2 regions of the Paenibacillus sp. FSL P2-0322 genome follow, and region 1 is predicted to be linked to the other one. Evidence: riboswitches for the same ligand, from Rfam matches in the RefSeq annotation. Region 1 holds a riboswitch; the other holds the start of a gene.
What was found. A riboswitch is a leader RNA that binds a small molecule or an ion and turns the genes downstream of it on or off. The one in region 1 is predicted to bind cobalamin.
Positions count from the first base shown of each region.

Region 2: another riboswitch for cobalamin. It lies ahead of MKY24_RS07105 (cobalamin-binding protein); the one in region 1 lies ahead of metE (5-methyltetrahydropteroyltriglutamate--homocysteine S-methyltransferase).

Region 1 covers NZ_CP150243.1:5,683,108-5,691,288, forward strand. The annotation lists gene MKY24_RS25165 (glycoside hydrolase family 3 C-terminal domain-containing protein) at 1-1,801, opposite strand, end outside; gene MKY24_RS25170 (AbrB/MazE/SpoVT family DNA-binding domain-containing protein) at 2,036-2,506, shown strand; gene MKY24_RS25175 (anaerobic ribonucleoside triphosphate reductase) at 2,798-4,747, shown strand; gene nrdG (anaerobic ribonucleoside-triphosphate reductase activating protein) at 4,744-5,241, shown strand; cobalamin riboswitch at 5,418-5,614, shown strand; gene metE (5-methyltetrahydropteroyltriglutamate--homocysteine S-methyltransferase) at 5,774-8,092, shown strand; gene MKY24_RS25190 (hypothetical protein) at 8,181-8,181, opposite strand, start outside.
Region 2 covers NZ_CP150243.1:1,618,414-1,626,594, forward strand. The annotation lists gene MKY24_RS07085 (lipoate--protein ligase) at 1-338, opposite strand, end outside; gene cobD (threonine-phosphate decarboxylase CobD) at 498-1,601, shown strand; gene cbiB (adenosylcobinamide-phosphate synthase CbiB) at 1,591-2,562, shown strand; gene MKY24_RS07100 (histidine phosphatase family protein) at 2,606-3,358, shown strand; cobalamin riboswitch at 3,480-3,674, shown strand; gene MKY24_RS07105 (cobalamin-binding protein) at 3,883-4,890, shown strand; gene MKY24_RS07110 (iron ABC transporter permease) at 4,887-5,933, shown strand; gene MKY24_RS07115 (ABC transporter ATP-binding protein) at 5,930-6,763, shown strand; gene cobT (nicotinate-nucleotide--dimethylbenzimidazole phosphoribosyltransferase) at 6,807-7,877, shown strand; gene cobU (bifunctional adenosylcobinamide kinase/adenosylcobinamide-phosphate guanylyltransferase) at 7,874-8,181, shown strand, end outside.

The sequences.
Region 1 (8,181 bases):
GGGAAGCTGCCAGTTCCAAGCCTGGACGGTCATTCTCTTCCTTTCCATTGATGAGCGGGTGATTTCCAACAAATACAATTGCTGTATCTGCCGCTTGCGCAGCGGCTATCGCTTCCGCTAAACCATCTGACACCGTCTCTACCTGGAATGTTTGGCTCTGTCCTAAAACTGTCGAGGCGTTACTCTCTACAGCGTTAAGTGCAAATTTTTCAGCCTCCACTACCTTTAATGAGCCCTCCGTTCCGGCAATCACTGGTTTGCCATTCCATGTTGTCCACAGATGCTCTCCTTGTCCAACAGGAGTCAGCCCAAAGACCTCTTTGACATACCAGCCATACGCTTCATCAGCTGTAACACGGAGCGTTTCCTCATCACTCGTCACGTAAGTACCCAGATGCTCATCATGTAACGTCACACTGCCATAGCCCCAATCCGTCATGGTCAATACTGTGGGCTCTCCATCCTGGGACAGGCGCATCTCACCGGAAGAATCGACTGTGAGCTTCGCTCCGTCATTCACCGCCGTCAAGATCACGCGTTTCTTACCGTCACGGTACACGACGCGTTCCTTTGCGTCCTTGCCTTCCAGCTTGGCACGAATCGCCTCCAGCGGTGTAACCCGGTAGGGCAGCGTACCGGAATACCAGTCGCGGTACACCTCATTGCCATGCGTACCAATGACCGCTACTTTGCCGCACCGGGCAGGGTTCAAAGGCAAGAGTTCATGCTCATTTTTAAGCAATACGATCTGCTCCCTCGCCGCACGCAACGACAATTCACGGGCTTGCTCTGTCAGGAGAGCTTCCTCTCCGATTGAGGCATAAGGATTGTCTGCCGCCGGATCAAATTCCCCCAAACGAAAACGGACACGGAACGTATGGAACAATGCCCGATCCAGGTCTTCTTCTTGTAGCGTTCCTTGCGCCAAAGCTTCTCGAATCGCCTGCTTGGAGAGCTCTGCATCATCTGTAATGCTGTCAATTCCCGCCCGAATAGATTCGGCCACGCCAGGCGTATGGGAATCGTAATACTGATGATCGTTGACAATCCCCATGACATCACCCGCATCACTTACGACAAAGCCGTCCATCCCCCATTCGCCCCTGACAATATCGTTAACCCCATGATATAACGTAGCAGGCGTTCCATTAATCAGGTTGTAAGAAGTCATCATCGACTGGGCGCCGCCTTCTGTAAAAGGCTTCTCAAAGGCTCTTAAGTAATATTCTCGCAGATTTCGTGGGTCTATACTGGAGGAGCCGATTCCCCGGTCCACTTCATTGTTGTTACCCAGAAAATGTTTTAAAGTGGCAACCGCTTTCAAATATACCGGATGATCCCCCTGTATCCCCTTGACTAACTCCTTTGACAACTCTCCCGTCAAATACGGATCTTCGCCGTAAGCTTCCTCATTGCGTCCCCATCTCGGGTCACGCTCCATATCCACCGTAGGTGCCCACAGGGTCAGACCGTTTAATTTTGGATCACGACGATAGTAAACACGTGCCTCATCTGCGATAACAGAGCCGATGAGGCGCATTAATTCCGTATCCCAAGTACATGCCAATCCTACAGGCTGAGGAAATGAAGTCGCCTCACCTAACCACGCTATCCCGTGTGCCGCTTCCGTACCGTGCTTATAAGCTGCGACTCCCAATCGGTCAATGGCCGGCTGGTATTGCAACATGGATTCAACCTTTTCCTCCAAGGTTAGTCGCGAAACGAGATCCCGTACACGCTCATCCAGATGAATCTTCGGATCTTGAAATAAATATTCGATACCCGTTGTTTCATGACTCATATCCGTCATCTCCTTAGCTTAATTAAGATGATAAAAAGTACTTTTATGAAAGCGTTTTAATATATCATAGCTAAAAAGGGGTACCCCGGCAACAATACCGAAAACATCCTATACTGTTTGAAAGAGAGACCGCAGCATAAAGACAAAAAAAGTTGTATTTTACCTTCAATATACAAAGCTAAAAATAATATTTTTTGGTATAATCAGGATATATCACTGAAGGAGGAAGCGCTAATGAAAAATACCGGAATGACAAGGCCTCTGGATCAATTGGGGCGGATTGTACTCCCTAAGGAAATGCGCACTACAATGGATATCAATATCGGTGATTCACTTGAATTTTTCGTAGATGAAGAAGGGTTTGTACTAAGAAAATACACCGGTGTCTCCTGCAAATTTTGCGGCGCAGTGGATCATTTAACTTATTTTCGCGACAGCTTTATTTGCGCAGAGTGCATCCAGGTATTAAAGACCGATGAAAATGTGCATGCCACAAGCACCGATGCTATCCAGGCTCAAGAAGATTCTAAGCCGACCCGAACCAATACAACCTGGCAACCCAAGCAATCTAGAGTGCAGCAAGGTGAAATGGTAAAAAAGCTACGCAAGCTGATTCAGGAACACCCGAATCTGCCACAAAAAGTATATGCCGAAATGCTAGATATTTCCCAAGGCCGGGTGTCCCAGTTGAAAAAGCTACTCTAAACCTTCCCAAAACAATATCCCAAGATCATATACTATGTACTCGCAAGCCTATCATTTTCATCGCAACTACGATGGCCAGATATAGAGTAAGATACATATCCGTGGATGTGTCCCTTACTCTGTATCTGGCTTTTTTATACCGCCCACTCCTATCAATGTGACAATAGTCACATACTCTCAATGTTTACGTATATACAATATATAGATCGAAACAATTGGTTAACACAAGATATCATCAATATGTTGTTTTTGTGAAAAATATATATATTTTACTATATGGAGGGTTTTACGATGAAGGTGCTGGAGGAACATCAATTATACGACATCGGCGAGCGGGTCATTGGGGCACAAGATCTGGACATGCTGCGGGAGAATGCGAATTTGAATGGAGAATCGTTCAGCGGCAAAATGAGCAAGCTTGGGTCCGAGTATGCCAAATGGTATGCGCGCCTGCGGGTACTTCCGCCTGAACTGACGAACGCGATTGACCACGGATATGTATATGTTCACGATTTGGACCAATATGCGCTCGGAACTACAAATTGTATCTTTATCCCGTTTGGTCGTTTACTGCGAGACGGCTTCAATACAGGCAACGGCTCTGTGCGCACACCGCAAACGATTATGTCCGCTATGGCACTGGTCGCCATTATTTTCCAATCTCAGCAAAATAGCCAATTCGGAGGTGTCTCCGCCAATAAAATAGATTGGGACCTTGCCCCATACGTTGCCCGGTCCTTCCGCAAGCATCTGCGCAAGGGACTTCGGTTGTTCGAGGAAGAGATAGAATCCCATCTGTCTGACGACGAACTACATATGGCCAATCCCCATTTGCAAGAAGTCTGCCCTCGTTCATACGCATTCGCACGCGAAGAAACGGAAACGGAAACCCGGCAGGCTGCTGAATCGCTCATTCATAACCTGAACACCATGAGCAGTCGGGCGGGTGGACAGATTCCATTCACTTCACTGAATTACGGAATGTGCACGTCTGCTGAAGGACGGCTTGTTACTCAATCGCTGCTGGAGGCCACTATTCGCGGCTTGGGCAGCGGGGAAACTCCTATTTTTCCGCAGCATATTTTCCAATGCAAAGAGGGAATCAACCAGGCAGAAGGCGACATCAATTATGATTTGTTCTTACGGGCAGTAGAATGCTCTAGCAGACGGATGTATCCCAATTTTGTGAATGTGGATGCCACCTTCAACTTGCCTTTTTACCGTGCTGATGACCCGGATACCATTATAGCGACAATGGGTTGCCGTACCCGCACCATTTCTGACCGTTTCGGTAGAAACCGGCAGAGTGGCAAGGGAAATCTCTCCTTCAATACCATTAATCTGGTGCGGCTTGGCATTGAGTATGGTATTTGCACAGGCAAACGCCTGACACCTGACCGTGATCGCTTTGATGCGAGACTGGAAGAAGTTATGCGCATTGCGGTGGATGGCCTAATCCATCGCTATCAAATCCAGACCAGCCAACCGGCCAAAGCCTCGGACTTTATGATGCGCGAAGGGGTATGGGAAGGTGGAGAACAACTGGCGCCAGATGATAAGGTGGGAAGCGTACTAAAGCACGGTACGCTTTCGATCGGGTTCATCGGGCTGGCTGAGTGCATGAAGGCACTATACGGGAAACACCACGGGGAGGATGATTTCGTATACCGCGAGGCACAGCGAATCATCACTTCCATGCGCGTGTATTGCGATCGAATGAGTGAATATCACAATTTAAATATTACATTGTTCGCTACGCCTGCCGAAGGTCTGTCGGGCAAGTTCACATTGCTGGATCAACGTGATTTCGGGATTATCCCTGAGGTAAATGATCGAGAATATTACACGAATTCTTTTCATATTCCCGTGTATTATACGCTCCCGGCTGCTCGTAAAATCAGCTTGGAAGCTCCGTTCCATAACCTCTGCAACGCTGGTGCGATTTCATACATCGAGCTGGATGGTAACGCGCGGAATAACCCGGATGCGTTTCTTAAAATTGTTCAGTACGCGCTGCATCAGAACATCGGCTATTTCTCTATCAACCACCCGGTGGATCGTTGTACGGAATGTGGTTATGAAGGGATTATCGGGACAAGCTGCCCCCAATGCGGCACAGATGAGGAGCATACACACTTTCAGCGCTTACGTCGGGTAACCGGATATCTGACAGGAGATTATACCGTTCGCTTTAATGCTGCAAAACAGGCAGAAGTTCGAGACCGGGTGAAACATAAGTGAATTTGTGTGGCTACATTCCGGAATCTCTGAACGAAGGATACGGCCTGCGCACTGTCGTGTTTATTAGCGGTTGCCGTCATGCCTGTCCCGGATGCTTTAATCCAGCGTCGTGGAGCTTCCGTGCAGGTGAGCCATTTACACCCCAACGACAACAGGAAGTCATTCGTGACATCATGGATAATCCGTTGTTGGACGGACTGACTCTCTGCGGGGGAGATCCGTTTTTCTCAGCAGCAGAATGCTCGCAATTTGTGCGTGACTTCCGCGAGGCCTGTCCCGACCGAACCGTGTGGGCTTATACTGGCTTTGTCTATGAAGATTTACTCACAGATCAGGAGCGACAGGAGCTAGCGCTTTTGTGCGATGTGATTGTGGATGGTCGTTTTGTAGAACAGCAAAAGGACCTGACCCTTCCCTTCCGGGGCAGTCGCAACCAGCGTCTGGTAGATGTAAAAGCCAGTATTCAGGCAGGCTATACCGTTTCATTGGCTTAACGCGAAGTTTACCCGGCAAGATGCTATATATCTAAGACAAGTCCCCATCATGGGTAAGGCTTGTCTTTTTTTCATATAGCTAACTGTTTCCATTGGAGTTTCTATTGCGCATCCTGTAAGTTTCACTTATGATGGTGAACAAGTATACGAGTGCATAATTATTCGTCATACCTTAACCGCATAGCTTGGAGATAGGTGTCTGTTCTATTCAGATCAGGCTTAAAAGGGAAGCCGGTGCAAATCCGGCACGGTCCCGCCACTGTAAACGGGGAACTTTCAGCTGTTCATATATCCACTGGTCCACAGACCGGGAAGGAATGCTGAGAGTCATGATCCGTAAGTCAGGAGACCTGCCTATTTTAACAACATCGCAAGTACCTACGGAAGATAGGGAGGTGTTAAGAGCAGTCGCCGTATTTTTGATTTTTTAATCACGGAGGCATTCTTTCCCCTACTTATTTTTAACTCTGGGGGAAGAATGCCTTTTTTGGTACGTAAAAATAAAACAGCTACCCACTAGGAGGAAAAGTACATGTCCATTATTGAATGGCCTGAATTGTCCGGCTTGATTAGCAGTAATCTGGGATATCCGCGTATCGGCGAAAACCGGGAATGGAAGAAAGCACTGGAACGCTTCTGGAACGGCAGCATTAACGAAAGCGAACTGCAGACGGAGATGAAAAGATTACGGTTGGAGCATCTGAGCAAGCAGCGTGACAAGGGGATTGATCGCATTCCTGTCGGAGACTTCTCCTATTACGATCACATGCTGGATACATCTGTAATGTTCGGTCTGGTACCCGAACGGTTCAACCATCGTCCCGCAGGTCCGGTTCCTCTGTCCGTGTATTTTGGGATCGCTCGTGGACAGAAGGGAGCAACCGCCAGTGAAATGACCAAATGGATGAATACCAATTATCACTACATCGTTCCTGAATTGGCAAACGCAGTCCCGGTGTTCACTGAAAATAAACCCTTACAGGCTTATCGTGAAGCAAAACAAGAACTAGGCATTGATGGGAAACCGGTCCTCATCGGCCCCTATTCATTCGTTACCTTATCCAAAGGCTATGATCGTAAGGATTTGGCCACCATCGTACGAAGCTTCCTGCCACTGTACACCCGTATCCTGTCTGAACTAGCGGCAGAAGGCGTTCAGTGGGTCCAAATCGATGAACCTGTCCTAACCACCTCATTCCCGGCAGAGGATTTGGACATTATTCAGGAAGTCTATGAAGCTTTGACTCAAGCTGCGCCCTCCTTGAATATAATGCTGCAAACCTACTTTGGCAGCCTGGACCATTATGAGCGTCTGTCTGCACTTCCGGTACAGGGATTGGGTCTTGATTTTGTGTATGATGATGGCGAAAATCTTCAGCATATATTGCAGCATGGCTTCCCTAAAGGAAAAACGCTGGGCGCTGGGGTTATTGACGGGCGCAATATATGGCGAAGCGACCTGAACGCTGTGGCTGCCCTGCTGGGTCAGTTAGCAGAACAAACCACTGCCGCACAGCTTATCGTACAGCCATCATGCAGTCTGCTGCATGTGCCAGTCAGTCTGGAGGCAGAGCACAAGCTGGACAAGGAGCTGGTGCAAGCGCTGGCCTTTGCCGATGAAAAGCTGGAGGAAATCGCCGTCCTGACGGCTGCACTTGGCAAACACGATCCTTCCGCACTCGCCAAGCTTGAGCAAAGTGCGGATGCGGTAGCCCGTTTCAACAGTTCAGCGGCACGCGTACAGACAGCTGCCGATCTGGCCGACCTGTTGGCAAAAGAGCCTCTGTCACGCAGCGTTCCTTTCGCCGAGCGTCGTGAGATTCAGCAAAATAAGCTGAAGTTGCCTCCACTGCCTACGACGACCATTGGTAGCTTCCCGCAAACCGCCGAGATCCGCAAGGCCCGCCTGCACTATCGCAAAGGAGAATGGTCAGCCGAGCAATACCGGGCGTTCATCCAACAGCAAATTAAGGAATGGATTGATATTCAAGAGGACATTGGCATAGACGTGCTTGTTCATGGAGAATTTGAGCGGACCGATATGGTTGAATTTTTTGGCGAAAAGCTGAACGGCTTTGCTTTTACGCAAAACGGATGGGTGCAGTCCTACGGCTCCCGCTGTGTCAAACCGCCGATTATATACGGAGACGTTTCCTTTGATCAGCCCATGACCGTGGAAGAAACGGCATTCGCCCAATCGTTAACTTCCAAGCCTGTTAAGGGAATGCTTACAGGCCCTGTGACCATTTTGAACTGGTCTTTTGAACGTAACGATATTCCTCGTAGTCAAGTTGCTTTACAGTTGGCTCTGGCATTACGGGCAGAGGTAGAGGCACTGGAACAAGCGGGCATCGGCATGATTCAGGTCGATGAGCCTGCAATTCGTGAAGGGCTTCCACTGAAAAAAGAACAACAGCAAGCCTATCTGGACTGGGCGGTTCAAGCCTTCCTTGTGACCACGGCCACCGTTGAACCTGCGACCCAAATCCATACGCACATGTGCTATTCCGAATTTCAGCATATGATTCAGTCCATCTCCGATATGGATGCCGACGTTATATCTATTGAAACTTCGCGAAGTCACGGAGAACTGATTGTCAGCTTTGAAGATCAGGTATACGACAAGGGCATCGGTCTGGGCGTGTACGATATCCACAGTCCGCGCATCCCCGATGTATCTGAAATGCTAAGCATGATCCAGCGTGCCCTGCGCGTATTGCCATCAGATTTGTTCTGGGTTAATCCGGACTGTGGTCTGAAAACCCGCACCAAGGAGGAATCTGTCGCCGCCTTGCGACTAATGGTACAAGCGGCTCAAGCAGCCCGGGCTGCATTGGCTGTATCCAACTAATTTTTTTATCGTATCAAATCGCGCCATCATTTTCACCATATCCTATTCCCCTTCCCGGCCCTTTTTGGTAAAAGCCGGGAAGGGGGATT
Region 2 (8,181 bases), 2.0 Mb from region 1:
ATTTGGCGCAGAGCATCAATCACGGGTTGCGTAAATTTGAGGAAATTATGAAAGGATTCCCCGTTATCCCTAGTAATGAAGCTGAAATTTAAATTACCGAGATCATGATATACAGCCCCACCGCCGGACAGGCGACGAACGACTTGAATATTGTTATCTCTGACAAACTCGGCGTTGATTTCTTCAATAGTGTTTTGATGCTTGCCTATAATAATAGAAGGCTGATTAATGTAAAACAGCAAATAGCTGTCGTCCAGCGGTAGATGCTTGAGCGCGTATTCCTCAATGGCAAGATTAATGGCTGGATCGTGTATCCCCTGGTTGTCGATGAACAGCATGTCCATTCCTCCGTATATAAACTGTGTAATTTATGTGTGCCTCCTTCTATTGTAACCCAAGTGAGCCATGTACAAAAGCTCATTTGCATTGACGGGACGCAAAAAGCAGCCTCATAATGGAGCTAAATGATTGGAAACGGCCGGAAAGGATGAGAGGTAATGATAGAGGTTTACGGTCATGGCGGGGACAGGGAAACAGCTGCGGCGACATTCGGCGGAGCTGCTGCGGATTTTGTAGATTTTAGTGCAAATATTAATCCGCTTGGTCCACCACCGGAGGTGCTTGAGGCGCTGCAACACTCATTTGACACTGTGATTCGCTATCCAGATCCTGGGCATCGGAATTTTAAAAATATGCTCGCACGGCGACTGCATGTTCCACCGGAGTCGTTAAGTATCGGAAACGGAGCGGCTGAAAGTATGGCGCTCCTGCTATTGGGACTGGCTCCTAAGCGTGTGGGTACAGTGGAGCCGTGTTTTTCAGAATATGCGGAGCTGGCTGGCAAATTCGGAGCTGAGATCAACCGGGTGTACGGGAAGGCCTCGCTTCAATGGAAGGCGGACGTGGAGGACATCCTTCAGCTCATGGAGCAGGTAGATGTTTTGTTTCTTGGGCAGCCGAATAATCCAAACGGTGTGCAATATGGTAAGCAGGAGCTGTGCGAACTGGCAGAAGCGGCTGGCAAAACGGGTACCGTGCTGGTGGTGGATGAAGCATTCATTGATTTTATCCCGCTGGAACGGCGAATCTCACTACTGCCTGTGCTGGATCGTTATCCTCATGTGATTTTGATCCGGTCAATGACCAAATTTTATGCCATTCCTGGCTTGCGATTGGGCTATGCGATTGCTCATCCAGATTATATCCGGCGAATGACGGCCAAACAGGTGACCTGGAGTGTGAATGGATTGGCGTTGCTGGCTGGGGAGGCATGTTTGAGAAGTGGGCAAGCATATGAGCACCAAACACAGGAGCTGATTGCTACGGAGCGCAACCGCCTGTTGACCGCCTTGGCGGAATGGGGCTGCGGTGTCGTTCCCGGCGAAGCCAATTACGTGCTGGCAAGGGCGCCGGGTACGTGGAGCGCATCGGCGATTCAGCAGGCGCTTGGACAACGCGGAATTCTTATACGTAGCTGTGCTATGTATCCGGGACTGACGACGAGCCATTTTCGAATTGCGGTCAAGGATGCAGAAGCCAACGACAGGCTGCTGTCTGTATTGGGTGAAGTGCTGGAGGAGGAGCAGCGGCGTGACAGTTAGCTTGATTATCCTGGCAGCCTATCTTTTGGACAGGCTGATCGGTGACCCGAGGTGGTTGCCGCATCCAGTCATCGGTATGGGACATGCCATTTCAGCATTGGAAAAAGTGATTCGCCGCCAGGCCCGAAGTGACCGGGGGTTGAAACGTGCGGGTATACTGCTTCCACTCATTGTGGCGGGAGGCTCCTTTACGCTCGCCTGGGCGCTATTGCACTTGCTTGCCTGGATCCATCCGTGGTTGTCTGTCGGCGTAGAAATGGTGCTGATTGCGACCACGATTGCTTCCAAAGGACTAAAGGACGCAGGAATGGCAGTATACCGAGCGTTGCAGGCGGATGACCTGGCTGCGGCACGGCGGGAGCTGGGCATGATAGTTGGGCGGGATACGCAACAGCTTGATGAGCCTGAGATTGTACGCGGTACGGTTGAAACGGTCGCTGAAAATATCGTGGACGCGATTATTTCCCCGCTTTTTTATGCCCTGATCGGGGGAGCACCCTTGGCGCTGGCTTATCGTGCTGTGAATACGCTCGATTCCATGGTTGGCTATAAAAATGAAAAGTATCTGCATTTAGGCTGGGCTTCAGCACGTCTGGATGATGTCGCTAACTACATTCCGGCACGCCTGACAGCGGCAATGCTTGTGGTAGCGGCGTGGATGTACAAGCGAGATGCTGCAAGAAGCTGGCGCACAGTCAAGCGAGACGCTCGTCTGCACCCAAGCCCGAACAGTGGCTTCCCGGAATCGGCTGTTGCTGGTGCACTGGGGATTCGTCTTGGAGGCTATAATGTGTATCATGGCGTGCGCTCCTTTCGTGCATACATGGGCGATTGGATACGACCGCTAGAGTCGAAAGATATACGGCATACGATCCAGCTGATGTTCGCCGTGTCCAGTATGTTTGTAGGATTGTGTTTGTTAGGAGCCGCAGGTTGTTTTGCCTTGGGATGGGTGCGGTGAGGAGTGACACACTGAATAATGATCGAGCAGGAAGTGACATTTCTTGAAACAAGATATAGCAGCAAAAAGGAGAGTAGAATACGCACAAAGTCCGAACTCACAGGAGGATAAGGTGCCGTATGATGCTAAAGAAGATCTGCATTGGGACATGGAACTCGTGTTAGTTCGTCACGGCACAACCTTATGGAACAAGGAACGTCGATATCTGGGACACTCCGACTTAGGTTTGCTACCGGGAGCAGAGCAGGAATTAAAGCCTTTGCAAGAAAAATTGCAAGGGCAGTCCTTTGCTCGAATCTATTGCAGCGATTTAATGCGATGTCGCCAGACCTTGCAGATCATTGTGCCAGAATCAGAATTGACGTCTGGAGATTCCCTATCTACTATGTCTCCTATGATGGAACCACGTCTGCGAGAGCTTCATTTTGGCGAGTGGGATGGAAAAACGTATGACATGCTCAAGGATGTGTCTTTGTATCGCGCTTGGATTGATGAGCCACAACGGATAACCCCTCCTGGAGGAGAGTCTTGGACAGATTTTGTGAATCGTCTACGGAAATTTCTTGACTCTCTGTATGAATGGCGTGTTGCTATGGAAGTTCAACCCATGGGTTTGACTGCTGCGCCGCTCTCTGTTTTGGTCGTTACGCATGGTGGCGTAATTCGTCAGTTGGCTTGCATGCTGATACCGGGTCATGATTTTTGGAGTCTGAATCCGAGGCCGGGAGAAGCATTTAGGATTCAATTGAGGCTGGCAGGACGGCACAATTACATAGCAGAAATGCTTCCTCATTAGGTTAGACACCTGCGGATAAAGAGGCTGTTTGGGTTGTAAGCCGCCTCTTTTTAACCTATAATCATCAAGTAAAAGAACGGCTTGACTACCACTTATCAAATATCCAGCAGACGAGGTCGGCGCAGCGTGATGAAACTATGGTTTCCCTTGCCTGCGCTGTTAAAAGGGAAGTCGGTGTGAGTCCGGCGCGGTCCCGCCACTGTAAATGGAAACATGCCCGTTAGTCCTGCTTTATGTGCTACTAAGCATATGAAAGAATTTCAGGACATGCATTTTACCATAAGTCAGGATACCTGCCCGTCCGCCTGTCACCATAGTCCTTCGAGGAAAGGATGACGTGTTCGCAGTGACTGTCCATGCGGAAAGAAGCTGCCGCCTGCGCACGATCTGCGCTAACGTGACCCCTGTGTCCTGATATGAGGATGCGGGGGTTTTTTGATAGGAAAAGAAGGCTGGATTTAGAAGATATCTGATGATGTTCAAGTAACGCTCTTAACGATTTTTTTTATGAAGGGGTGCAAATCATGGCAGGAAAAAAAATAAAGGTTTGGACAACAGGTCTATTGGTTCTGATTTTGGCAGTTGTGCTGAGTGCATGTGGCGCTAATGGGAAAAATGCTGAAAATAAAGAGAACCAGAATTCTTCACAGCAGCCGGGACAGACCGTAACCGCACAAGAGCCTCCGGGCAAAACAGTTTACCCACTCACAGTTAAGGATGCAACAGGACAGGAATTTACATTCAAAAAAGCGCCGGATAAAATCGTTTCCGTCTCCCCGGCAGAAACCGAGGCGCTGTTCGCCATCGGGCTGGATAAGGAAATTGTCGGTGTCTCCGACTACTCTGATTACCCAGAAGCAGCTACGAAAAAGCCTAAAGTGGGCGGTATTATGAAACCGAACGAAGAGGCGATCATTGCTGCTAACCCGGAAGTCGTTTTTGCAGGGATATCACTTAGTGAACAGGCTACGACCAAGCTGCGCGACATGGGAATTATGATTTTTAAAACGGAACCGAAGACAGTTGAAGATGTCATGGCTAACATCGAATTGTATGGGAAAATCACCGATCATCAGAAAGAAGCGAGAGCGGTGACTGACAAGATGAGAGCAGATGTAGCTGAAGTGAAAGAAGGAATTAAAAATATCGGTAAAGGTCAGAAGCTGCGGGTATACGTCGAGTTTTCACCAGGCTGGACAGTTGGTAAAGGCGAGTTTATGGACGAGCTGATCACGTTAGCGGGCGGCGAAAATGTAGGTGCCACGCAGAAGGGGTGGTACCAAATTAGTGAGGAAAATATTATTGCTGCGAACCCTGACGTGATTTTGTACAGCAAAAGTGTCAAGGACGACAAAACTGGTCAAACGCTCGGCGAAATCATTAAAGCTCGCAGTGGATGGGATCAAATATCGGCTGTTCGCCACAACCGGGTGTTTGCCGTGGATGATAATTTGATCAGTCGTCCGGGTCCACGTGTAACGGAAGGTCTCAAGGAAGTGGCCAAGGGCGTGTATCCTGAAATTTTCAAATGAACCGTAAACTGATCGGCTTTGGAGGAACAGGTCTTGTCCTGCTGTTACTGACGCTGCTGCTCTGTCTTGGCATCGGCTCGGCCAAGCTTCCGGTCAGCCAGATCACGGGCATTCTGGTTAACCACCTTCCATGGTTAGGCGATACGTTTACACCGGATTGGAATACATCCTCAGAGCAAATTATTTTGAAGGTCAGATTGCCACGAGTGTTACTGGGAATGTTGGTAGGAGCAGCGCTGGCGCTGGCGGGAGCCGGATTTCAGGGTGTGCTGCGTAATCCTTTGGCTGATCCGTATACACTGGGGGTATCCTCGGGGGCTTCGGTAGGAGCGGCAGTACTGATTTATTGGGGCCTTCAATTTTCATTTGTTGGCATATGGACGCTGCCGTTAGTGGCATTTACGACCGGAATGCTGACGCTGTGGATGGTGCTGACGTTGGCACGGGAAGGTAGAAAAATCCCGACACAAAGTCTCATTTTGTCGGGTGTGGTGATGCAATCCTTTCTGGGGGCGGTTGTTTCCTTTCTGACAGCCATGTCGAAGGAGACGGTCAATGAAATATTGTACTGGACGATGGGAAGTCTTAGTCTGCGCGGTTGGTCATATACAGGAATCCTTTTACCTTATGTGGTCATAGGACTGGTATTTCTATGGAACCGGGCACGTGTGCTGAATATTTTGGCTTTGGGTGAACGTCAGGCGGCTCACATGGGAGTTCATGTAGATGCGACGAAGCTATCTGTTCTGATCATTTCCACGCTGCTGACAGCAGCCGCTGTCTCGGTATGTGGAGTGATTGGCTTTGTGGGACTCGTTGTACCGCATATCATTCGTCTGGTGACAGGGCCTGATTACCGGATGATTGTTCCATTATCTGCGCTCGGTGGAGCTATTTTTATGGCTTGGGCAGATACGGCGGCTCGCACGTTGTTAGCCCCCACGGAAATTCCTCTGGGCGTGATGACGGCCTTTGTTGGGGCACCGTTCTTCGCATATCTCCTGTACCGGAACAAGAAGCTGCGCAGGGGGGAAATGCTGTGACAGAACAAAGTGAATCACAGAAGGTACGTGATCGGGCGTTAGAGGTATCGGGTCTAACACGTGCCTATGGAGAGTTCCATGCGTTAAAGAATATAAGCTGGAGCGTCGACGAAGGAACTTGGTGGGGGATTATTGGTCCGAACGGCAGTGGAAAATCCACCTTGCTGCATTTGCTTTCCGGTGTAGATCAGCCAACTTCGGGAAACGTTCATATCTATGGCAAAAAGGTCGGTAGCTACAGCAGAAAAGAGCTTTCCCGACTCATAGCCGTACTCCAACAGGAAGGGCTTCCTCCAGTGGGATACACCGTCAGGGAAGTCGTAGAAATGGGACGTTTTCCTCATCAGGACTGGCTAGGCAGGGAAAAGGGTGTTGATGTGGAGGCGATCACGAATCGCGTGCTGGAGCGATTGGGTCTTACCACGTTGGCGGACAGAACATTGGACCGCTTGAGTGGGGGACAGCGACAGCGTGTAGCTTTGGCAAAAGTAATGGTGCAGGAGCCACGAATATTGCTGCTGGACGAGCCTACGACCTATCTGGACTTGCGCTATCAGCTTGAATTTATGGAACTGCTGGCAGATTGGCGCCAAGAAACGGGTGTGACGATCATTGCTGTCCTGCATGATCTTAATTTGACGGCCCAGTTTTGCGACGATTTGCTTGTACTTAAGGATGGAATGGTTGAAGGTTTGGGAGCTTCATCGAAGTTATTAACCGAGGATCGGATTCGACGAGTATACGGTGTTGAGCCTGTGATGCTTCCGCATCCCGATAGCGGTGTGCCGCAGCTCTTGCTGCGCAGGAGTGCTTCGGATACAGCAGATTAAATAAACGATGAAACACACTTAAAAAGAGCAGGGAGTGGAAGTTATGAACAACAAGCTGCGTCAGCTGATCGATAGCATTGCCCAGCCGGATGGGGTGGCGGCCTCGGCAGCTTCAGCCCATTTGGACCAATTAACAAAGCCACCGGGAAGTCTTGGAAAGTTGGAAAGTGTGGCCATCAAGCTAGCAGGAATTACAGGAGTGGACAAGCCTGAATTTGATCGTAAAACGGTTATGGTCATGGCTGCGGATCACGGGGTGTGTGAAGAGGGAGTCAGTGCCTTTCCGGCTGAGGTTACACAGCAAATGCTGTATAACATGCTGTCAGGTGGCGCGGCAATTAATGTGCTGGCACGCCATGCGGGCGCAGATGTCAAGGTGGTAGATGTTGGCGTGAATGCGGATGTCGCTCACGCGAATCTGGTGGACCGTAAGGTACGCATGGGTACTTCGAATATAGCTAAAGGGCCAGCGATGCTGCGTACAGAAGCGGAACAGGCGGTTTTGGCCGGAGCAGAAGCCGTAGCAGAAGCGGTCAAAGGTGGCACACGGCTATTCGTTACCGGAGAGCTGGGCATCGGGAATACGACAGCCAGCGCTGCGGTCGTATGTGCTCTCACCGGACTGGAGCCGGAAGTTATCGTAGGCCGGGGGACGGGTGTAGATATGGCTGGGCTTACCCGTAAAATATCGGTTGTCTGCCGCGCATTGGACGTGAACCAGCCAGATGCAAATGATGCGCTCGACGTGCTCACTAAGGTCGGCGGTCTGGAGATTGCCGCCTTGGCAGGAGTCATCCTCGGGGCAGCCGCACATCGCTGTCCAGTCGTGTTGGACGGCTTTATTTCAGGCGCAGCCGCCCTCGCAGCGCGTGCACTTGCGCCTGCTAGCGCTGCGTACATGCTCGCTTCGCACGCCTCGGACGAGCGCGGGCACGCGGCGGTGCTCCGCCAGCTCAAGCTGGAGCCCATGCTTTATTTGGACATGCGGCTCGGGGAGGGCACAGGCGGTGCGCTTAGCTTGCACCTGATTGATGCGGCGTGCCGCATTATGCGCGAAATGGCGACCTTTGCCGATGCAGGCGTATCGGACGGTCAGGGAGCCGCGCAGCGATGAAAGCGCTCGTGACTGGCGGGGCACGCAGCGGGAAAAGCGGCTTTGCCGAGCGATTATGCATGTCGCGCGCGCCTGGCGCCTGCTACATTGCAACGGCACAAGCCTATGACATGGAGATGAAGGAGCGCATCGCCCTTCATCGGGTCCAGCGCGAGTCTGCCGGATACGACTGGCAGACGCTGGAGGAAGCGAAGGCGCTGCCGGAGCTGCTGCGACGGCTTGGCGGCGATCAAGCGTCGCAGCCATCACCCGCGCCTATGGTGCTAGTCGACTGCCTGACCCTGTGGCTGTCGAACGTGCTGCT